4 regions of the Pantoea sp. B65 genome follow, and region 4 is predicted to be linked to each of the others. Evidence: predicted binding sites of a transcription regulator. Region 4 holds the regulator's gene; each other region holds the start of a gene.

Region 1 (5,908 bases), on a different contig from region 4:
GCGATTGCCCGCCAGCGTCGGTTTATGCACGTAGAACTCATCGGGGTTGACCGCCCCCTGCACCACCATTTCACCCAGCCCCAGCGCGGCGGTGATAAACACCACCTGATCGAAACCGGATTCGGTATCAATGGTAAACATCACGCCGGAGGAAGCCAGGTCGGAACGAACCATGCGCTGCACGCCCGCAGAGAGCGCCACACCGCGATGGTCATACCCCTGATGCACCCGGTAAGAGATGGCGCGATCGTTAAATAGCGAGGCGTAGACATGTTTCACCGCCACCATCACCGCATCGATGCCCTGCACATTCAGGAAGGTTTCCTGCTGACCGGCAAACGAGGCATCGGGCATATCTTCCGCCGTGGCGGAAGAACGGACGGCAAATGACGCCTCGGCATCATCGGCGGAGAGCTGCTGATACGCCGTCAGAATCGCCTGTTCCAGCCCGGGCTGGAATGGAGTATCAACAATCCACTGGCGAATCTGTTTACCGGCTCTCGCCAGCTCATCAACATCATCAATATTGGTTTTATCCAGCAGCTCATAGATACGCTGATTGACGCCGCTTTGGTCAAGGAATTGGTTGAAAGCATCGGAAGTGGTGGCAAAGCCATTCGGCACCGAGACACCCAGTGACGACAGATTAGTAATCATTTCACCCAGAGAGGCATTTTTGCCTCCCACCCGATCAACATCATTCATGCCGAGCTGGTTGTACCAGAGCACGAGCGGCACTTCACCTATATTGGACATTGAAGCAATCCTTTTCAGATTTAAATGGGGGGGCACTAAAGCATTTAAACGTACTGATAGCACTTCTCCAGCCTGGCACATTCATTTAACAAAGAGAAAGTGGTGAATCGTTCAAGCAGACAAAAAATGTGTTTTTAAGAAAACTCCGCGCTTATTTGTTTTGTTGCGCAACAAAATTAATTGAAAGAAAAACCAGTAAAATCATCATCATGATTACAAATACCTGATTATATGCGCTATTTCGTTTGCGCAACGAAACCAGTGGGGAAATAATAATTTCTACGGGTTTTACCCGCGACCGGGTAACAATTAAAAAAGAAACATCATTTCATTTTGTTATGCTGTCATATTCAGCGCAATCAACTAAAAATGAATGGTTCACTTTATTTATTTTTGAATTATTCATTTTATTTAGTGCTATCCTTTGCTATCAGAACGCCCCTTTAGGCGCATTCAGGCTTAAACCGGGCATGTCAGGAGATAAAATGGACTCAGCCAGCGAACGAAGTGTTTTTTACATCTCTGACGGCACCGCCATTACTGCCGAAGTATTAGGCCATGCGGTGATGTCGCAATTTCCGGTGAGGATGAACAGCGTCACGCTGCCCTTTGTGGAAAATGTGCAGCGTGCACAGGCAGTAAAGGGCCAGATAAATGCTATCTATCAGCAAAGCGGTATCCGGCCGCTGGTGTTCTTTTCGATCGTCACGCCGGACGTGCGTGAGATTATTATGCAAAGTGACGGCTTTTGTCAGGATATTGTGCAGTCGCTGGTGGCTCCGCTGCAGCAGGAGCTGGGGATGGCGCCGGCGCCGGTCGCCCACCGCACCCATGGCCTGACGGCCAGCAATCTCGGCAAATATGATGCACGTATCGCGGCGATTGATTATGCGCTGGCGCACGATGACGGTATCTCGCTGCGCGGTCTGGAGGATGCCCAGGTGATCCTGCTGGGGGTCTCACGCTGCGGTAAAACCCCCACCAGCCTCTACCTGGCGATGCAGTTTGGCGTACGCGCCGCCAACTATCCTTTTATCGCCGACGATATGGATAACCTGAAACTGCCGCCGGCGCTGCGGCCCCATCAGCATAAGCTGTTCGGCCTCACCATCGATCCGGAACGTCTGGCGGCGATTCGCCAGGAGCGGGCGGAAAACACCCGTTATGCTTCCATCCGTCAGTGCCGGATGGAAGTGGGTGAAGTCGAAGCGCTGTTCCGCACCCATCAAATTCGCTACCTGAACAGTACCAATTATTCGGTCGAGGAAATTGCCACCAAGATCCTCGATATCATGGGTCTGAACCGGCATATGTACTGACTCTGCGGCGGCCATGGGGTATTTCAGATGCCCGGTGCAGCGGCGCCATATCTGCCGCCCACGCTTAACCGGGCCTCTGAGCGCGAAAAACACGGCGATTTGTGTGGCGCAACGCGTTTTACTCGCCTTTCTGGTTGAATTCAGCGTTATTTGGTCTATTGTGATCGCCATCACTTCCCGGTACTTCTGCCGCTGCGAAGAAAAAAATTTAGAGATCCAAATGAACAAAACAGATGAACTGCGAACCGCGCGCATCGAGAGCCTGATTACGCCTGAAGAGCTGGCGTCCCGGCATCCGATTACGCCGGCAATCGCAGAAAATGTGACAACGTCACGAAAACGTATTGCCCGCATCCTGTGCGGAGAAGATCAGCGCCTGCTGGTGGTGATTGGCCCCTGCTCGCTGCACGATCCGCAGGCGGCGATCGAGTATGCGGAAAAACTTAACGCCCTGCGCATCCGCTATCAGCATCGTCTGGAAATTGTGATGCGTACTTACTTTGAAAAACCGCGCACCGTTGTCGGCTGGAAAGGTCTGATCTCCGATCCCGACCTGAATGGCAGTTTCCGCGTCAATCACGGTCTCGATATCGCCCGCAAACTGTTGCTGGATATCAATGCGCTGGGTATGCCAACCGCCACTGAATTTCTCGATATGGTGATCGGTCAGTTTATTTCCGACCTGATTAGCTGGGGCGCGATTGGCGCACGCACCACCGAAAGCCAGATCCATCGTGAAATGGCTTCCGCGCTCTCTTGCCCGGTGGGCTTTAAGAACGGTACCGATGGCAATACGCAGATTGCGGTTGACGCCATTCGCGCCGCGCGCGCCAGCCATATGTTTTTATCCTCCGATAAACAGGGACGGATGACGATTTATCAGACCAGCGGTAATCCGTCTGGCCATATCATTATGCGCGGTGGCAAACAGCCGAATTATCACCCGGAAGATATCGCCGCCGCTGCCGCCAGCCTGCGCGAATTCCATCTGCCGGAACAACTGGTGGTCGATTTCAGTCATGGCAACTGCCTGAAACAGCATCGTCGCCAGCGTGATGTCGCCGCATCGGTAGCGCGGCAGATCCGCGACGGCTCACGCGCCATCGCCGGGGTAATGATTGAGAGCTTCCTGCAGGAAGGCACGCAGAAAGTGATTGCCGGACAACCTCTGATATACGGCCAGTCGATTACCGACCCCTGTCTCGGCTGGGACGACAGCGAAGCCGTGCTGGAGTTATTGGCGCAAGCCGTCGACAGCCGCTTCTGATATTCTGCGCTGACCCGTTCTGGTCAGCGCATTCTCCCCTTTGTCCCCCTCTCTTCCCCAGGCCAGTTTTGATCATTTTGTTCTTGCCTCGTTTAGACTTTTGTTGATAATGATTATCATTGTTAAAATGATTAACATTATTGTTCATGCGGATTTACCTCCGGTTGCTCCGCCAGACGGTCGGCATCAGCATCCGGCAGCCTGAATAACAATCCGCCAGCTTCCCTGACGCCGTCAGCGGCGAGCCAGCACATCCCTGCATTCAAGTACAATATGGAGAGTTGCACTTATGCTTAACCTGCCTTCAGCCAGTTTGCGCCTGTCGCGCTTAACGATGGCGATTACCTGCGCGGCACCTTTTTGCGCCGAGGCCGCTGCCAGCGGCACCGACGCCAGGGAGACGGCGCTAAAGCCAACAGCCATTACGGTGGTTGCCACCGGGACACCACGACCGACCTTTGAAGCGCCGATGATGGTGACGGTGATCGATGGCGACGCGCCGCAAACCCGGAGCGCCGCCTCCGCCGCCGGGATGCTGCGCGGCGTACCGGGCATCACGATTAGCGGCAGCGGACGTACCAACGGTCAGGATCTGAGTCTGCGTGGCTACGACCGCCGTGGCGTGCTGACGCTGGTTGACGGCATACGCCAGGGGACCGATACTGGCCATCTGAACAGCGTATTCCTCGACCCGGCGCTGATTAAACGTATTGAAGTGGTGCGCGGTCCTGCGGCACTGCTGTATGGCAGCGGCGCCCTTGGCGGCGTCATCTCTTATGAAACGGTTGACGCGGCTGACCTGCTGGCCGCGGGCAGCAGCAGCGGTTATCGCGTGTTCGCCAGCGGCGCCAGCGGCGATCACAGCCTTGGCACCGGCGCCAGCGCTTTTGGCCGCACGGACGATCTCGACGGGCTGTTGTCGTGGAGTTCGCGCGACCGCGGTGATATCCGGTTAAGCAGTGGCGATAATGCGCCTAATGATGAAAATATCAGTAATATGCTGGCAAAAGGCAGCTGGAAAGCGGATCAGGCGCAAACCTTTAATGGCAGCCTGCGCTACTATCATAACCGGGCCAGAGAACCGCTAAACCCGCAGGCGGTCAATCCCGACCGCAGTAACCCGATGACCGACCGCTCGACGATTCAGCGCGATCTGCAACTCGGCTATCAACTGAATCCGGCGCAGAGCGACTGGCTGGATGCCCGGCTGAACAGCTACTGGTCAGAAACGCGCATCCACGCCGGTAGCGGTGATCTCGCCAGTCAGTATCGTGAACAGACCACCAAAGGCATCAAACTGGATAATCGCAGCCGCCTGTTTGCCGACACGCTGGCCGCGCATCAGCTGACCTATGGCGGCGAATACTATCGTCAGCAGCAACAGCCCGGCGGCGCCGCCACCAGCTTTCCGCAGGCCAGCATCGATTTTTCTTCCGGCTGGCTGCAGGATGAGATCACCCTGCGCGATCTGCCGGCCTCGCTGCTGCTCGGCAGCCGTTTTGACAACTACCGCGGCAGCAGCGACGGTCACGCCGATGTCGACGCCGACCGCTGGTCATCGCGCGCCGCGCTTTCCGTTACGCCGGCTGACTGGCTGATGCTGTTTGGCTCTTATGCCCAGGCTTTCCGTGCGCCAACCATGGGTGAACTGTACAACGACGGCGTGCACTTCTCCTTCCCTGGGTACGTCAATCGCTGGGTGCCGAACCCGAATCTGCGTCCGGAAACCAATGCCACCCGCGAAGCGGGATTCGGCTTGCGTTTCGACGATCTGCTGCTGGCGCATGACGATATCGAATTTAAAACCAGCTACTTTGACACCAAAGCGCAGGACTATATTTATCCGGTGGTCGATATGCGCGCCGGCACCAGCTATAACGCCAACCTGCCTGAGGCCAGAATCTGGGGCTGGGATGCCAGTATACGCTACAGCAGCGCGCTGTTTAGCTGGAACCTGGCCTGGAATCGTACCCGCGGGAAAGACCGCGATAGCGGCGCCTGGATCTCCAGTCTGAATCCGGACACCGTCACCAGCATCGTTGATGTGCCGATCGGCCACAGCCCGTTCTCCGTCGGCTGGGTCGGCACCTTTGCGCAACGCTCCACCCATATCAGCGGCGACTATGTCAGTCAGCCCGGTTATGGGGTTAACGACTTCTACCTGCGCTACAAAGGGCAGGATCGCTATCAGGGACTCACCACCACGCTGGTGCTGGGTAATGCCTTTGACCAGCAGTACTACTCTTCGCTGGGCATTCCACAAGACGGGATCAACGGAAAGGTCTTCGTCAGTTATCAATGGTAATCATTATTCCCGGCCGGCGCCGGAGATAGGTTAATAAGGAAACATATAATGACCGCACTTTATCAGCAATATCAGGCACTGAAGGCCGCCAACCCGAAGAAATATGCCCGCGATCTCGCGGCTGAGATGGCCATTAGCGAGGCGCAACTGGCCCACGCGCGCGTCGGTCACGACGCACAACAATTACGTAATCAGATGCCTGAGATTTTACAGGCGCTGGAGGCGGTCGGGGAAACCAAATCGATTACCCGCAACCAGTAC
Region 2 (5,908 bases), on a different contig from region 4:
TGATTCGAGAAACACCACTTTGGTATTCGGCTGCACCAGTTCAGCGATCTCTGCGCCGATGCTGTGATCAAACCAGGTGGTTGAGACATTCATCTTGCTGAGAATTTTGGTGCAGAAGTCCTGAGTCGGTTCATACACCGAGCCGCTCATCAGCACGTTATCACCGGCGGCAACAAAGGCGAGGATGGCGTTGGCGACAGCCGCCGCGCCACAGGGATAGAGCGCGCAACCGGCACCGCCTTCCAGCTCGGTCATCGCTTCCTGTAGTGAAAAGTGCGTCAGGGTACCGCGGCGACCATAAAACAGTTCACCACTGGCCCGGCCGGCGGTGGCGCGCTTTTTATCGGCAACGGTGTCAAACACCAGCGAGGAGGCGCGCTGAATGACACTGTTAACCGAACCCTGAGTGAATTTTTTTGCCCGACCTGCACTGATCAGCGCAGTTTCAATTTTCTTCTTCGTCATACCCAAGCGGCCCTGCTAATTCCATAAGAAAGAAATAACTTAACACGATTGACCGCAGCGGGCGGCAATAAATGCCACCCCTGAATGGTAATAGCAGAAACAGCTCAGGGGAGCGATTAATGGCTCCCGCCAGCCGGATTAATCGGTCATCACGCCCGCCAGCCGTGGTAGCCACAGAGAAATCGCCGGGACATAGGTAATCAGCATCAGAATAAAGAACAGCGCGCCATAGAATGGCAGCATGGCGCGTACCACCTGCTCTATCTTTTGCTTACTGACGGCGCTGGCGACAAACAGCACCGAACCGACCGGCGGCGTAATCAGGCCGATACCGAGGTTAACCATCATAATCATGCCAAAATGCACCGGATCAATACCGAGCGCATTGGTTACCGGCAGCAGAACCGGGGTTAAGATCAGAATAATCGGCGCCATATCCATCAGGGTGCCGATCAACAGCAGCATGATATTAATGCACATCAGAATGACGTATTTGTTATCGGAGATGCTGGTGAAAAAGTGGGTGATGCGATCCGGCAGCTGCATCCAGGTCATCACCGCGCCAAACGAGGCGGCAAAACCAATCAGCACCATCACAATGGTGACGGTTTTTACCGTGCGGCACATCAGCTTCGGCAGCTCGTTCCATTGGTAATCACGATAGATAAACATGGTGACGAAAAATGCCCACAGGCAGGCGATTGCCGCGGATTCCGTGGCGGTGAACACCCCGCTGAGAATGCCGCCGAGGATAATCACTACCGTCATTAGCCCCCACAGCGCATCAATAAGGATTTTCAGCGCCTGCTTAAACGGCACCCGCTCGCCTTTCGGGTAGTTACGTTGGTGGGCAAAAGCGATACACATTACCATCAGCGTGATGCCCAGCAGCAGGCCTGGCAGCACGCCAGCGATAAACAGCGCGGCAATCGACACCGTGCCGCCCGCCGCCAGGGAGTAGATCACCGCGTTATGGCTGGGCGGGATCAGGATCGCCTGCACCGATCCGCTGGCGGTTACCGCCGCAGCGTAATCGCGCGGATAACCTTTTTGTTCCATCTCCGGGATCATCACCGATCCAATCGATGCGGTATCCGCCACTGAGGAGCCAGAGATGGCGCCAAAGAACGTGGAGGCGACAATATTAACCAGTGACAGACCGCCGCGAATAAAACCGACAAACACATAGGCAAAATTCACCAGACGGCGGGCAATCCCCCCCTCCGCCATAATCGCCCCGGCGAGAATAAAGAACGGGATCGCCAGCAGCGAAAACTTGTTTACGCCATTGGTCATCTGGATCATCAGCGCCTCCAGCGGCAGATCGATCCACCAGGCGCCCACCAGTGCGCTCAGTCCTACCGCGTAGGCGACCGGCATACCGACCGCCAGCAATAGCGCTAAACTAAACAGCAGTACAAATGCATCCATAGCTAACCCTCAGGTGTTACCCATAATGACCACCGGGCGATGTTCCTGCGAACCAAACGCCAGACGTTCCAGCACAAACAACAGGGTCAGCGCGGAACCGATCGGAACCGGCAGATAACTCTGTCCGGCGCTTAACAGCGGAAATTCAGCGATAGGCTGCGTCCACAGCTGCAGACAGAGCTGGGCGCTGTACCAGAGGATAAACAGGCAGATCGCCAGCATCAGCAGATCGGCAATGCGTGCCGCCAGCCGACGCAACGTTTCCGGCAGACGGTCAGTCAGCATGGAAACCGCGATATGCGACCCGGCGCGGTAACTCACCGCGGCGCCGACAAAAGTGAAGGTCACCATACACAGAATCGCCAGCGGCTCCGGCCACGGAGCGCCATCGTTCAGCACGTAGCGCATAAAGATGGCGAACGGCACTACCAGCGTCATCACCAGCAACGCCAGACCGGAAAGCACCATCGCCGCCAGATACAACCCATCCATCAGGTGGTGACATTTGTTCGCCATAGGGACTCCTGATTATTTAACATCAGCAATGGCTTGCATCAGCTGTTGATGCTGAGCGGCATATTTATCACGAACCGGCTGCGTCGCCTCAATGTAAGGGGTTTTATCAATTTCATGGAACTGCACGCCACCCGCTTTCATCTTGTCGATCGACTGCTGGTTATAGGCTGCCCAGAGCTGCCGTTGTTCGGCCTGCGCCTCTTTCGCCAGCTTCAGGATCAACTGCTGATCTTCTTTGCTCAGCTTGTCCCATTTGGTTTTGGAGTAGAGGAATAGCTCAGGAATGATAAAGTGACCGCTGAGGGTGTAGTTTTTCACGACCGGCAGATAGTTATGGGCGACAAAGGTCGGTGGATTATTTTCCGTGCCGTCGATAACGCCAGTCTGCATGCCGCTGAACACTTCGCTGACGCCCATTGGCACTGCGTTGGCTCCCATCGCTTTCAGGGTGTCAATCGCCACCGGACTGCCCTGCACGCGAATTTTCATGCCGCGCAGATCTTCCGCTTTCAATACCGGTTTTTTGGTGATCAGATTGCGCGTGCCGCCATCCATCCAGCCGAGAAACACCAGTTTGGCATTAGGGTTGTTGGTAATTTTATCGCCAATCTGCTGGCCGATATTGCCGTCCAGAACCTTATGCATATGGTTTTCATCACGGAAGACATAGGGCAGGGTAAAGACTTCGATTTCCGGCAGAATCGCCGCTACCGGCGCCATCGACACGCGAATGATATCAATGGCGCCGATTTGCGCCTGCTCGATCATCTGTTTCTCGTCGCCCATCACGCCGCTGGGAAACACTTTGATTTCAAGACGATTATCAGTGGCCTGCGCCAGCTTTTCGCCCATATGTTCTACCGCCACCACATTGGGATAGCCCTTGGGATGGACATCTGCCGCACGAATAGTGGCAGCATGAACAGCGTTAAATGAGACAGTTAGCAGGCACAGGCTGAAGAATGTACGGGTTAAATTCATCTCAGGCTCCAGAGGCAAGTCATTGTTAGAATAATGTGGTTCAAAAAGTAACGTTAAAAAAGTAGCGTTAAAAATGGGCAGTGGCGGTGAAGCGACTCACATTTTTGCGATATTTTGAAATGTCATTCGCTAATTTATAAAACATCATTTCAAAAATGTGATGGCGGTTGGATGTTAAAAATCGCTCCGGAGTTGTTTTTACGCAAAACTGCGGCCGGAAATGGCTGATAAAATGTAAATAGTAATGAGAACTACTATCAATTCAGCGCTGATTTGATATGATCCGCGCTTGATTTATTAAGTTGTTAATCGAGGTTGGAGACACAGCGTGGTGACCAATAATCTGATGCAAACAGATCTCTCTGTTTGGGGTATGTATGAACATGCCGACATCGTAGTGAAAACGGTAATGATTGGACTGTTATTGGCATCCGTCATCACCTGGGCGATCTTCTTTAGTAAGAGCGTGGAATTGCTGGCGGCAAAACGCCGTCTGAAGCGCGAGCAGCAGGCGCTGGCCAGCGTACGTTCGCTTAATGAAGCCTCAGAAAACAGCAAGAGCTTTCAGTCCGGTAGTCTCAGCACCTGGCTGATCAACGAAGCGCTGAATGAACTTGAGCTCTCCGCCGGTTCCGATGACAACGACGGTATTAAAGAACGTACCGGCTTTCGCCTCGAGCGTCGGGTGGCGGCATTCAGCCGTTATGCCGGTCGCGGTAATGGCTACCTTGCCACCATCGGTGCGATTGCGCCGTTCGTCGGTCTGTTCGGCACCGTCTGGGGCATTATGAACAGTTTTATTGGCATCGCCAAAACCCAGACCACCAATCTGGCGGTGGTTGCGCCGGGCATCGCCGAAGCGCTGCTGGCGACCGCCATTGGTCTGGTTGCCGCTATCCCGGCGGTAGTTATTTATAACGTGTTTGCCCGCATGATTGCCAACTACCGCGCCTCATTGGGCGATGTGGCGGCACAGGTGCTGCTGTTGCAGAGCCGCGATCTGGATCTGGCGAATCGCGCGGATGCGCATCGTACCCCGGCTGCCCATAAGCTGCGGGTAGGTTAAGCATTATGGCGATGCGATTAAACGAAGATCTCGACAGCAATGGTGAAATGCATGAAATCAACGTCACGCCGTTTATCGACGTGATGCTGGTACTGCTGATCATCTTTATGGTTGCCGCGCCGCTGGCGACAGTGGATGTCCGCGTTAATCTGCCTGCCTCAACCAGTGCCCCGCAACCGCGCCCGGAAAAACCGGTTTATCTGTCGATTAAAGCCGACAAGCAGTTGTTTATTGGCAACGAGGCGGTGAACAGCACCAATCTGGTGGCGGCGCTGGAAACCCAGACCGAAGGGAAGAAAGATACCACCATTTTCTTCCAGGCGGACAAAAGCGTCGATTACGAAACCCTGATGGGCGTAATGGATGCCCTGCGTCAGGCGGGATATCTGAAGATTGGCCTGATGGGAATGGAAACCGTCAGCAAATAGTATCTGGCACTGCGGATCGCATGAAAGCGATCCGCTGACGCTAGCTGCCGGCCGGTTATTCCGGCGGCGCCTGTGCAGCTACATAGTTTCTCAGTGCATCGATCTGTTCCGGTGGAACCGGGCGCCCCAGCAGAAAGCCCTGCAGCGTATTGCAACCCAGGCCGGTAAGGAATGCCTGCTGTTCTTCGGTTTCTACCCCTTCCGCCACCACTTTCAGGTTCAGTGACTGCGCCAGCGCCACAATCGCCGAAACAATAGTGGCATCCTCGGTATCCGCCCGCAGTTCGTTAACAAAGGCGCGGTCTATTTTCAGTTCACTGGCCGGTAAACGCTTCAGATAAAGCAGACTGGAATAGCCGGTACCAAAGTCGTCAATCGATGCCTTTACCCCCAGCCGGGTTAATTCCGTCAGAATACGCACGCTTTCATCCGGATCGCGCATGGCGGTGGTCTCCGTTACCTCCAGCGTCAGTAATTCCGCCGGGATCTGATGCTGTTTCAGCGCCGCCATTACCGTCTCAACCAGATTATTCTGCTCAAACTGCAACGATGACAGATTGACCGCCACTGACCAGTGCGGGTGACCTTGCAGGTGCCAGACCCGCAGCTGGCGGCAGGCTTCATTAATCACCCAGTTCCCCATATTGACGATAATGCCGGTTTTTTCTGCCAGCGGCAGAAACACCTCCGGGGTCAGCAGGCCGCGCACCGGGTGTTGCCAGCGTATCAGAGCTTCAAAACCGATGATCGGGCCACGAGGCGCGCAATATTTTGGCTGATAAAACAGACGCAGTTGCTGATGATCCAGCGCCAGCCACAGATCGTTAATCAGCTGAAGCTGATTCTGCGCGATGCTGTTCATCGACGGCTGGAAAAAGCTGTAGCCGTTGCGGCCGTTATTTTTCGTGTGATACATCGCGGCATCGGCATTAAACAGCAGCTCACGCTCATCGGCGCCGTCTCCGGGAAACACCGCTATACCAATACTCAGCGATACCACCAGTTCGTAGCGGGAAATTTC
Region 3 (5,908 bases), on a different contig from region 4:
AAGCTGGCGCTTAACTGACTTTTGTTGCCAAACAGCAGCAGCTGCAGACTTTCCGCCAGCGGCAAAAGCGGCTCGCGGCGTGACAGAAACCCATTGATTATCAGCATCTGGGACATTCTTAATAGTGACAAAGAGAAATGGCTGGTAAACACAATCAGCTTAATCTCAGGTTGTTTTAAACGTATTTCTCGCAGGAACGCTTTAGTACTGGAAAGAGTAACATTATTTTCACTGTCTAAAATAACTGCGTCAATTTTTTGGCTATAAATAAATGATCTTGCCTGCGCCAGCGAAGTTGCATAACTGAAGCGGAAACTATGCGGGTTTCTCTCTTCTAATAAGCGGGTGATCCCCAGACATGACAGGTAGCACTCATCAAGGAGTAAAATATTGTAATCGCTTTCCATAAAAAACCTCCATCAAACCAGATGAAAACATTGATATTATTCGCCGCCATTAATGCGTTATTACCGGGATGAAAATAGCAACGGCGCAATGCCAGTTATTACGCCAGTTGCAGATGGCGTAATCCTGTTGGTCGCTATATTTTAAAATTGATTTTTTTCAATTTGTTATCGGGTTAAATTGCACCTTATTCACATAGCCTCCGGCGGCGGAGGAATATATAAACGGCAGCGCCTCATTTACTGACGTTTGGTGTTCGGCAACTGAGAATCGCCCCGCATCTGACTGGCAGGGGTATTAACGCATTAAAATGAAATGTGTTTATATCAGTGCAGTCATAAAGTTACGCAGTCTCACTCTGGCGCATAGCAGGTCCATTTTCGGTAAATTGGTCGTGCACTACTGCGATAACGATGCATGTTGACAAATGAATGGTGCAATAAGGCGTTGTATTTTTTTCGGACGATGACGGTATAAATTGTAGATAGTGGTGAGAAAAAAACCATCTGCTGTCGGCGGCGGCGGCGGGTATTTCCCTGCCGGCGGAGACCCGGTGTTTAGTGCGGAGATGTCCCCAGTTATGGCTGGGCCGAAATGCAATCTGCATCCGGTCGAGCCAGCAACTATGATGGCAGCCGGGAAGGACGCCGATCGAGAGACTGTCGCATCAGCTGATGGAAGTGTCAGGGGTATCATAAGGTATATAAATCAAAACAATATAATTAGACTGTTATTAATTTAATGGCTTTGTAACCGCTTTTGTATTCTTTTATTCCTGAATTATAAGTATGCGTAAATTTCATTGCCTAAATAAACCAGGGGATATTAAATGTCCTTGCGTTAATTAATCAAGGATGTTTTTAATGAAAACCCGTATTGCCCTTTTTATGCTGGCATCATCAGTGTCAGCTTCTGTACTCGCCAGCGACAACAAATGTGAGCCTGTCGATCAACAACATATTGCCGGACTGTTTGACCGCTGGAATGACGCACTGAAATCCGGAGACCCGCAGAAAGTCGCGCAAAATTATCTGACTGACGCGGTGTTATTGCCAACCGTATCTAATACGGTGAGATTAACCGATGCGGAGCGCAAAGAGTACTTTGAACATTTTTTACAAAAGAAACCAGTAGGGAAAATTGACAGTCGTACGATTCGTATCGGTTGTAATAAGGCGATCGATGCCGGGACCTATACTTTTACCTTTAAAGATAATACCGCAGTATCTGCCCGTTATACCTTTACCTATGCCTGGAATGGCCAGCAATGGTTGATTTCAACTCACCATTCGTCAGCGATGCCGGAGTCTTAATCGCGGATAACGGCGTCAGGCCGTAAAAAAAACGGGGCCGGTCAGTATTGACCGGCCCTCTGTGCATTTACGCCGTGCCTAGCTGTTCAGATTATCGCGCAGTATTTCCAGTTGCTGCTTGAGTCCCTGTAAGGTTCCGACATCACAGGCCGCCGCACAGCGCACCGATTCCGGGATCGCCAGCGCTTTCTGCCGTAACAGACGACCAGCTTCACTTAACGTGACGACCACCTGACGCTCATCCTGGCGCGAGCGCTGCCGGTGCAGCATACCGGCGGTTTCAAGACGCTTCAGTAGCGGCGTCAGGGTGGCGGAATCGAGAAACAGCCGGGCGCCAATGTCGGAGACCGTAACATCATCCTTTTCCCACAGCACCATCATCACCAGATATTGCGGATAGGTCAGATCCAGCTCTGCCAGCAGTTGCCGGTAAAGCTTATGCAGCGCCAGATTGGCGGAGTAGAGGGCAAAACACAGCTGTTGATCGAGCAACAGGGGCGCGTCAGCCGCTTTTGGGTCATTTTGCGGTGTTGTCATGGTTGAAATATAGATAGGGCACTACCTAATTGCAAGCAAAGATGCCACGCAGGAGCCAGGCGAAACCCTGACTCCCGCCGGTAATTATGGCTGGCGCTTATCCTCAGTTTGCCGCTCGAAATCCGAGGCGTCATGACGTTCATGCAGCTGTTCGGCTGGTTCGCCCCAGGTGCGGTTAACCATACGACCACGCTGTACCGCCGGACGCATGGCGATCTCCTGTGCCCAGCGCTGCAGATGGCGGTAGGAGGCAACATCAAGGAATTCAGCCGCCGTACCATATATTTCACCCAGTATCAGGTTGCCATACCAGGGCCAGATGGCGATATCGGCAATCGAGTAGTCGTTACCGGCAATATAGCGATGCTCTGCCAGCTGGCGATCCAGCACATCCAGCTGTCGCTTGGCTTCCATGGTAAAGCGGTCGATAGCGTATTCGATCTTCACCGGCGCATAGCTATAGAAATGGCCAAAACCACCGCCGAGATAGGGCGCCGAGCCCTGTAGCCAGAACAGCCAGTTCAGCACTTCGCTACGGGCCGCCAGCTCTTTTGGCAGAAAATGGCCGAACTTCTCTGCCAGATACAGCAAAATCGCCCCCGATTCAAATACCCGCACCGGCGTCAGGGCAGAGCGGTCGAGTAGCGCCGGGATTTTTGAGTTGGGATTGACCGCGACAAAACCGCTGGAGAACTGATCGCCTTCGCTGATGCGGATCAAATGCGCATCGTATTCCGCCCCGCTGACATTAAGCGCCAGCAGTTCTTCCAGCAGAATCGTCACTTTCTGCCCATTCGGCGTGGCGAGCGAATAGAGCTGCAGCGGATGCTTACCTTCCGGCAGCGTGGCCTGATGAGTAGGTCCGGCTACCGGACGATTAATTTTGGACCAGTTGCCGCCGTTCTGTTGGTTCCATGTCCAGACTTTGGGTGGCTGATAGTTATTTTCCGACATAGTAATGGCCTGCCTTTGCTAACAATGGAAGTGGTCAATTTTCGTCTCTGAGTGTAGCAGTTCGGCAGAATGTGACTTAACCGGATGAGGGATGGCAGGTGTCCAGCCTCAGACGGTGCTGGTAACATCTTTTTACATTGCTAATCAAAATGATTATACTTCTCATTCGCTTTATGTTGACGAGTAACATTACAGTGGCGTTGCTCGCAATCAGCGAAGGTTTGCAGGGAAAGATATCACCGCCAGAGCTATTGCTGCCGCAGTAACTTATTGCTGGTACAGGGAAAATATGCCCGAATGTACGGCATTTATCCGGTCAAAAAATGCCTGTTCATTCCGTTAACTGAAAAATAATAAAATCTCCTGAGGATGAATAATGTTTTTTGCTCCACGCCATAACAGGGAAAGTCGCGTTCGCGATTTCGCATCCGCCAGCATCAATCCCCCGTCTCTCTCCCTGCTGACTGTAGTGATCGCCACTGCGTTGCAGGTTCCTTACGCAGCAGCGGCTGAAACAACCAATAAAGAAGAAACGCTGGTGGTTGATGCGGCGACGGAAAACCCGGACAGCACGCAGCAAAAGAGTGATTACAATGTGCCGGTTACCCGCTCCGCCAGCAAAATGGCTTTAACCGCGCGTGATACGCCGCAATCTGTCAGCGTAATCAGCCAGCAGCGGATGCAAGATCAGCAGCTGCAATCGCTGGATGAGGTGCTGAAAAATACCACTGGCGTTACCGAGTTCAATTCCGGTAATAGCCGCAGCACCTTCTTCTCACGTGGTTTCATGATTGATAACTACATGGTTGATGGTATTGCAACCAGCTTTGATGGCCAGTGGAATTTAGGCGATGCGCTGGCTGATACCGCTATCTATGAGCGTGTGGAAGTGGTGCGCGGCGCCACCGGGTTAATGACCGGCGCCGGCAACCCGGCGGCATCAGTGAATATGGTGCGTAAGCATGCGGACAGTAAGGAGTTTGTCGGCAATCTCTCTACCAGCTATGGTAGCTGGGATAAACAGCGTTATGTCGCCGATCTCTCCGCGCCTCTGAGCGAGTCAGGGAATGTCCGCGGCCGGGTGATCGCTGGTTATCAGGATCAGGACAGCTGGCTCGACCGTTATAATTCGACTAAGAAATTCCTCTATGGTGTGCTGGACGCCGACCTGACCGACTCTACCACGGTATCGGTAGGCTATGACTATCAGCAAACCAACACCAAAGGCGCCACCTGGAACGGCTTGCCGGCCTTTTATACTGACGGCAGCAAAACCCATTATGACCGCAGCACCAGTACCGCGCCAGACTGGGCCTATAACGATAAAACCTCGAAAAAGATCTTTGCCAGCCTGAAGCAGGATTTCGCCAACGGCTGGAACCTGACCGTTAACGGTGCCCATACGGAAGTCGATTTTGACAGCAAAATGATGTACATCGATGGTTACTTTGATAAAACCACCGGCATCGGTGTCAGCCCGTATGCTAATTATCCGGTGGTTGGCGGCACCGGCTGGAACAGTGGTACCCGTAAAGTCGATGCGGTTGATGCTTTTGCCAGCGGCCCTTATGAACTGCTGGGACGCCAGCATGAGTTAATGGCGGGGGTCAGCTATAGCCGCCAGAATAACCGCTATATAAACACCTATGCCAACATCTCAGCGGAAGAGTTGGGCAATTTTAATAACTGGAACGGCTATTTCCCGGAGACGGTTTGGGGTGAGCAGAGTTTAGCGCAGGACGATACGGTGCATCAGAAGTCAGTTTACACCGCCACCCGTATTTCACTGGCCGATCCGCTGCATCTGATTGTCGGCGCCCGCTATACCAATTACAGCACCAGCACCCTGACGCAGAATATGGAGAAAAATAACATCACGCCATACGCGGGTCTGGTGTATGACTTCAATGACACTTATTCTGCTTACGCCAGCTATACCTCGATCTTTAAGCCGCAGGCTTATCGTGACAGCAACGGCGCCTATCTGACGCCGGTTACCGGCAAAAGTTATGAGACCGGTATCAAAGCCGACTGGCTGAATAGCCGTCTGACTACCTCGTTAGCGCTATTCCGTATCGAGCAGGATCATCTGGGCGCCACTGATTACAGCCTGATTCCGGGGACCACTGAATCTGCCTACTATGAATTGCATGGTACGGTGAGCAAAGGGATTGAGTTCGAAATTAATGGCGCGGTAACCGATAATCTGCAGATGACCTTTGGCGCCACCCGTTATGTTGCGGAAGATGCGGAAGGCGCAGCGGTGAATCCAAACCAGCCGCGCACCACGCTGAAACTGTTTAGCCGCTATCGTTTGCCGATGCTGCAGCAGCTGACCGTCGGGGGTGGCGTTAACTGGCAGACCCATGTCTGGGACAATGTTGCCGGTCCGGATGGCAACGGCACCTTCTATTCAGAGCAGGGTAGCTACGCACTGGTGGACCTGTTTGCCCGCTATCAGGTCACCAGACAGCTGTCAGTACAGGCTAATCTGAATAACCTGTTTGATAAAACCTACAATCTCGATGTCAGCAATACCCTGGTTTACGGTGCGCCACGTAGCGTCTCCGTTTCCGCCAACTACAGCTTCTAATCCGCGGTCTGGCATACCTCAGCAATGGGGTATGCCACTTCGCCTTATCTGGGGGATGATTTCCGCTTTCTGGAAAAGCAGCCTGGCAGCAATCCGGCGCTGGCGC
Region 4 (5,908 bases):
CGTGCTGTATGACCTGAAAGGCTGGCAACTGCCGGACTGGCAACTGGGTGGTTCTCTGGCCTGGGGTTGGGACGCCAGGCCCGCCACCAGTCCGCAATGGGACCAGAATCAGCGGCTGAAAGAGTCGGCCTGGAGTGTCGATCTGCTGTATACCATCCCGCAGGGCGGCGCCAAAGGCACCCGGTTTAAACTGCATTACACCCAATATAACAACCACAGCACGCTGCCCAGCTACAGCGGCGGCTACGGCAATATCTTTCAGGATGAGAAAGATGTGAAGTTTATCGTGATGGCTCCCTTCACGATTTTTTAACCCGCACGTAATAACAGGAGTATGCACGTGAAACGACACAGAACAGGGATAGTGCTGGCCGCCTTAAGCGGGCTGGCGGGCGGCGGCTGTATGGCCAGTGAGCAACAGCTGGCCGATCAAATCAGCCAGTTCGGCGTTAGCTACCAGGTGACGGATAACCATGCGGCGCAGCATGGCGTTGACTGCGCCGCTCTGGGCGCTGACTGGGCTGCCTGCAACCGCGCGCTTATCCGCCTGACCAATCCCGGCCCGGCGCTGAGCAGCCAGAACTGGGCTATTTATCTCAGTAGCATTCGCCCGATACTAAAAGTTGAGAGTGACCAGTTCCGTATTAGCCATATTATCGGCGATCTGCATAAACTGCAGCCGACGGAGAAATTTACCGGCTTTGCCGCCGGGGAGACGGTCAGCATCCCGATTATCAATGAGTACTGGCAACTGGCGGTCAGCGATGTCATGCCGCGCTGGTACGTTAGCGCGGGGGATGCCGCCATCAGGGTGATCGCCAGTACCGACAGTGAGGATCTGACGCGTTTTGTCGCGCCCTTCGGCGCGCAGTGGCAGCGCACCGCGGAAGATAAAAATGTGCTGATGAATGCGCAAACTCGTTTTGAAAAAAATCGCGATATTAAAACACTCGCGGCGGCCAGCTTACGTGGGCAGATTACGCCGACGCCGCTGCAACTGACGGTAGGCGCGGAAGATGTTGATTTGCAGGCCGGGGTCGCGCTCGATCTGTTATCCCTGTCGGCGGATAAAGCGGCGGTTATCCGCCAGCATTTTGCCCGCGCCGGGGTTGAGCCGCGCGCCGACGGTTATCCGGTCGCTACCGCTATCGATCGCGCGGGTTTTCGCGGCGCACTGGCGCGCTCGGGCGCTTACCGCTTAGTTATCGCGCGCTCCGGGGCGCGGGTGACGGGCTATGATCCGGCAGGGGTGTTCTATGGTCTGATGTCGATCCTTTCACTGCTGCCGGCTGATGGCGATAAAAAGATCGCCGCCCTTGAGGCCAGCGACGCGCCGCGTTTCGCTTATCGCGGCGTGGCGCTGGATGTGGCGCGCAATTTCCACAGTAAGGCCGCGGTTAAACGTCTGCTGGATCAGATGGCGGCATGGAAAATGAATAAACTGCATTTTCACCTGACGGATGATGAAGGCTGGCGTATCGAAATCGCCGGGTTGCCGGAACTGACCGCGGTGGCAGGGCGTCGTTGTCACGATCCGTCTGAACAGCGCTGTCTGCTGCCGCAGCTCGGTTCCGGCCCCGACAGCGACAATAGCGGCAGCGGCTATTTCAGCCGGGCCGATTATATCGATATTCTGCAATATGCCGCCGCGCGGCTGATTGAGGTGATCCCCGAAGTGGATATGCCAGCCCATGCGCGCGCTGCGGTGATCGCCATGGAAGCACGCTACCAGCGCTTAATGCGCCAGGGCAAAGCCGCTGAGGCGGCGGAGTATCGGCTGCTGGATGCGGACGACAGCTCGAATACCACTTCGGTGCAGTTTTATGATCGCACCAGCTACCTGAACCCCTGCCTGGATTCATCAAAACGTTTTGTGGCTAAGGTGATCGGTGAATTCCGCGCCATGCATCAGGCGGCCGGGCAGCCATTAACCCGCTGGCACTTTGGCGGCGATGAGGCGCAGAACATTCGTCTGGGGCCAGGTTATACCGACCGTCGCCACCCGGAAGCGGGGAAGGGGATAATCAATCGGCAGCAGGAGGATCACCCCTGGGCGCGCTCGCCGGTCTGTCAGCGTATGGTGCAACAGGGCCGGGTGGCCAGCATTGCCGATTTGCCCGGCTGGTTCGCTATTGAGGTCAGCCGTTTAGCGCAGGCGCAGGGGATTCATCATATGCAGGCATGGCAGGATGGGCTGAAAACGGTCGCTCACGCCAGTGCGTTTGCCACTCCGCAGGTGACGGTGAATTTCTGGGATACCCTGTACTGGGGCGGTTTCGACAGCGTTAATGACTGGGCGAAGAAGGGCTATGAGGTGGTGGTTTCCAGTCCTGACTATCTGTATATGGATTTCCCGTACGAAGTGAACCCGCTGGAGCCCGGTTATTACTGGGGAACGCGCTTTAATGATGAGCGTAAGATGTTCAGTTTCGCGCCGGATAACCTGGCGCAAAATGCTGAAACCTCGGTCGATCGTGACGGTAACCGCTTTAGCGCCAAATCCGCTAAGCCGTGGCCGGGGGCGCAGGGGATTTCCGCACAGCTGTGGAGCGAAACGGTACGCAGCGATCGGCAGATGGAGGCGATGATTTTCCCGCGGTTGCTGTCGGTTGCCGAGCGTGGCTGGCATCGTGCCGGCTGGGAACTGGACTATCAGCCCGGACGCGAATACCAGCAGGGTAAAACTCACTGGGTCGATACCGCGGCGTTGCGTCAGGACTGGCAACGTTTTGCTAATCTGCTCGGGCAGCGTGAGCTGGCTAAACTGGATAAGCAGGGTATTGCCTGGCGTCTGCCGCTGCCGGGAGGGCGCATTTATCATCGGGTGCTGGAGGCAAACAGCGCGCTGCCGGGCATCAGGATCGAGTTTTCAACCGACGGCGGTAAACAATGGCAGCGTTATGATCCGCAGTTGCCGCCGCGCGTCGGCAGTGAAGTGTGGTTGCGCAGCGCCAGTGCCGATGGCGGGCGTTACAGCCGGGTGGAGAAGCTGCAGGCGCCACAGGCGATGGATTAGCGGCATAAAAAAACCGGTGAAGTTTCACCGGTTTTGTCATTAGTTACTGCATAGCATAATTTATTTGTCGTGGAGCGTTTCGTCTTCGCGGCAATCGCCCAGCGCACAGTGACCATACAGGTACAGACTGTGGTTAGTCAGTTTAATACCGTGGCGTGTTGCGATTTCACGCTGACGGGTTTCAATCGATTCATCACTGAATTCAATCACTTTGCCACAGTCGAGGCAAATCAGGTGATCGTGGTGATGTTGCTGCGTAAGTTCGAAAACAGACTTGCCGCCTTCGAAATTATGACGGGTAACGATCCCCGCATCATCAAATTGGTTCAGGACGCGGTAAACTGTCGCCAGACCAATCTCTTCGCCCATATCAATCAGGCGCTTGTACAAGTCTTCCGCACTGACGTGATGGCCCTCAGGTTCCTGAAGCACTTCCAGAATTTTCAGTCGGGGAAGCGTGACTTTCAGGCCGGCCTTCTTTAATGCGGTGTTGTTGTCAGTCATGCGGATATTGTCCTGTTACTTTGCTAGTCACAATGTGGCTGAAAAGCCCTGAACATCGGTCAACGCGAAAACTTATTGCGTCTCATTATAGAACTCGTGCTTCGAAATGAAAACGGCATGGAGAGCGTGCAACAACTGAAGGATGTAATGAGTTACGTCCGTGAGAAGTCCATGCCTCGGAGTCTGTCCTGTGATAGATACTGTGCTAACCCCTTCACTATGCTTCGAAAACGGCAATAGCAGTGTGACCGATGGGGGTATTGTACAGATTTGCCGGTAAAAGTTACAAACATGTATCTATTATTTCTATAGGAAAAACCGCTGACTCAATGTGAGCCAGCACCCACATTGCGTCAGTCATACTAAGCTTCGATGATTTCTTTCAGCTGAAGTTCATCAAAAATTTGCTTCACCCACTTTTCAACCCGTTCGCTGGTCAGTTCGGGTTGACGATCTTCATCAATCGCCAGGCCGAGGAAGTGGTCATCATCCGCCAGCCCTTTGGAAGCTTCGAAGTGATAACCTGCAACCGGCCAGTGGCCGACAATCACTGCGCCATTCGGCTCAATGATATCGCGAATGGTGCCCATCGCATCGCAGAAGTATTCGGCATAGTCTTCCTGATCGCCACAACCAAACAGCGCAACCAGTTTACCGTTGAAGTCGATCTCTTCCAGCGTCGGGAAAAAGTCATCCCAGTCGCACTGGGCTTCGCCATAGTACCAGGTCGGGATACCAAGCAGCAGAATATCAAAAGCCTCAAGATCTTCTTTGGCAGACTTGGCAATATCATGAACCTCAGCAACGTCTTTCCCCAGTTGCTTTTGGATCATCTTTGCAATGTTTTCCGTATTGCCAGTATCGCTGCCAAAGAAAATGCCTACGATTGCCATGAGCTTAATAACCTCTTGAAACTTATTGATATGGTGAATGCTACAGATACACAGTTACTGGCAATGATAGCAGACAGTACCGGGGCGCGGAACTTGAAATGCCGCCGGATTTGTCGCTTTGTGCGTTCAACGCCTCGGTTTATCGCCACTTTTCTGCGCCGGACGATCAGCCGGTGACGTGGAGTTGCGCCAGAATCATCTCTTCAATCAGCTCGCTGCGGCTGATATTACGCTGTTCAGCCATCTGGTTGAGCGCATCAACCGCGTCGCTGTTCATTTTCAGCTCGACGCGACGTAGCCCACGAACTTTGTCGCGTTTTAGCTGATTGCGTTTATTAATGCGCAGCTGTTCATCACGCGTCAGCGGATTGGTTTTTGGTCGTCCCGGGCGGCGTTCGTCTGCGAACAGATCGATCGTCGTGCGGTCGGTGTTTTCTTTTGCCATAGAATCATGATACTGAATGAGCGTCAGCGTCTGAAATCGCCACGCGGGTTCTGACTAAACGGGCCGGTTTGCCGTCGAAAATAACACCGTCCCGCCAGGCTGATTATCTTGCCCGCGGCAAGCCAATGGTCGGTGTTGCCAACGGCGGCAAAATTTTAGCGCGCCATCATACCCCAGTGAAAGTCGTCGCGACAATCATTTCACTGTGGCGGCAACTATTTGCTTTTAAAGCGCAAAAAAGCGGCGAATTGCGCGCAAAACCGCATCAGGTTTTTCAGCATGTACCCAGTGTCCGGCGCCGGCAATCACATGAGCGCGTGCCTGCGGGAACTGATCGATTACCGCCTGACGATGGATATCGTCGAGATAAGGGGAGAGCTCGCCCCGGATAAACAGCGCCGGATGCGGCCATGCAGGAACGGTTTCCCAGCCGGAAATGGTGGTGTAATTGTCCCACAGCACCGGCACGTTAAAACGCCATTCGCCCTCCTGAAAGGATTTCAGCAGGAACTGGATAATGCCCTCTTCCGCCAGATAACTGCGCATCACCTCCGCTGCCTCGGCGCGCAGGCTGACGCCAGCAGCGGTGACGGCGTTAATCGCGGCAAAGATGGTATCATGACGGCGTGTCTGGTAATCCACCGGCGCAATATCGATTAACACCAGCTGTTCGATACGCTCTGGCGCCAGCGCGCTGAGGGTCATGGCGATTTTTCCGCCCATCGAATGACCAATAATCGCCACTTTATCAATCCCGGCAGCATCCAGCGTGTCCAGCATATCCTGCGCCATCGCCGGGTAGTTCATCTGGTTACTGCGCGGCGACAGACCATGATTACGCACGTCAACCTGCAATACCGGGCGATCGGATTTCAGGCCGCGCGCCAGTCCGCCGAGATTATCAAGACTGCCGAACAGGCCGTGGATAAGCAGAACCGGCGTGGCATTAGCGGAAGATTGTTCAGTTTGCAGGCGAGCATTCAAATTCATGGCAAAGTTCTTACAGTGGAAACGAAAGCTTAGGTTATCATGGATTTCGGCTTTCTTGCC

The links. Region 4 encodes Fur, which represses iron uptake genes when iron is present. Its sites were predicted from a motif close to ATAATAATGAGAACNACTATCAA; they were not measured.
Region 1: the regulator Fur is predicted to act here: its motif matches at 3,446-3,468, upstream of JWF83_RS14515 (TonB-dependent hemoglobin/transferrin/lactoferrin family receptor).
Region 2: the regulator Fur is predicted to act here: its motif matches at 3,632-3,654, upstream of exbB (tol-pal system-associated acyl-CoA thioesterase).
Region 3: the regulator Fur is predicted to act here: its motif matches at 3,359-3,381, upstream of fhuE (ferric-rhodotorulic acid/ferric-coprogen receptor FhuE).

What each region holds. Positions count from the first base shown of each region.
Region 1 is NZ_JAHXPU010000036.1:36,550-42,457, forward strand. It holds gene ppsA (phosphoenolpyruvate synthase) at 1-756, opposite strand, end outside; gene JWF83_RS14505 (pyruvate, water dikinase regulatory protein) at 1,242-2,075, shown strand; gene JWF83_RS14510 (3-deoxy-7-phosphoheptulonate synthase) at 2,296-3,342, shown strand; gene JWF83_RS14515 (TonB-dependent hemoglobin/transferrin/lactoferrin family receptor) at 3,632-5,647, shown strand; gene JWF83_RS14520 (hemin-degrading factor) at 5,696-5,908, shown strand, end outside.
Region 2 is NZ_JAHXPU010000011.1:42,108-48,015, reverse strand. It holds gene metC (cystathionine beta-lyase) at 1-465, opposite strand, end outside; gene JWF83_RS01065 (TRAP transporter large permease) at 604-1,896, opposite strand; gene JWF83_RS01060 (TRAP transporter small permease) at 1,906-2,412, opposite strand; gene JWF83_RS01055 (TRAP transporter substrate-binding protein) at 2,425-3,393, opposite strand; gene exbB (tol-pal system-associated acyl-CoA thioesterase) at 3,725-4,459, shown strand; gene exbD (TonB system transport protein ExbD) at 4,465-4,887, shown strand; gene JWF83_RS01040 (EAL domain-containing protein) at 4,943-5,908, opposite strand, start outside.
Region 3 is NZ_JAHXPU010000037.1:188,311-194,218, forward strand. It holds gene JWF83_RS17360 (helix-turn-helix transcriptional regulator) at 1-407, opposite strand, end outside; gene JWF83_RS17365 (SgcJ/EcaC family oxidoreductase) at 1,269-1,718, shown strand; gene JWF83_RS17370 (MarR family winged helix-turn-helix transcriptional regulator) at 1,797-2,255, opposite strand; gene yghU (glutathione-dependent disulfide-bond oxidoreductase) at 2,340-3,209, opposite strand; gene fhuE (ferric-rhodotorulic acid/ferric-coprogen receptor FhuE) at 3,586-5,802, shown strand; gene JWF83_RS17385 (hypothetical protein) at 5,834-5,908, shown strand, end outside.
Region 4 is NZ_JAHXPU010000034.1:11,793-17,700, forward strand. It holds gene chiP (chitoporin ChiP) at 1-313, shown strand, start outside; gene JWF83_RS13670 (beta-N-acetylhexosaminidase) at 335-3,016, shown strand; gene fur (ferric iron uptake transcriptional regulator) at 3,077-3,520, opposite strand; gene fldA (flavodoxin FldA) at 3,883-4,413, opposite strand; gene ybfE (LexA regulated protein) at 4,580-4,858, opposite strand; gene ybfF (esterase) at 5,084-5,848, opposite strand.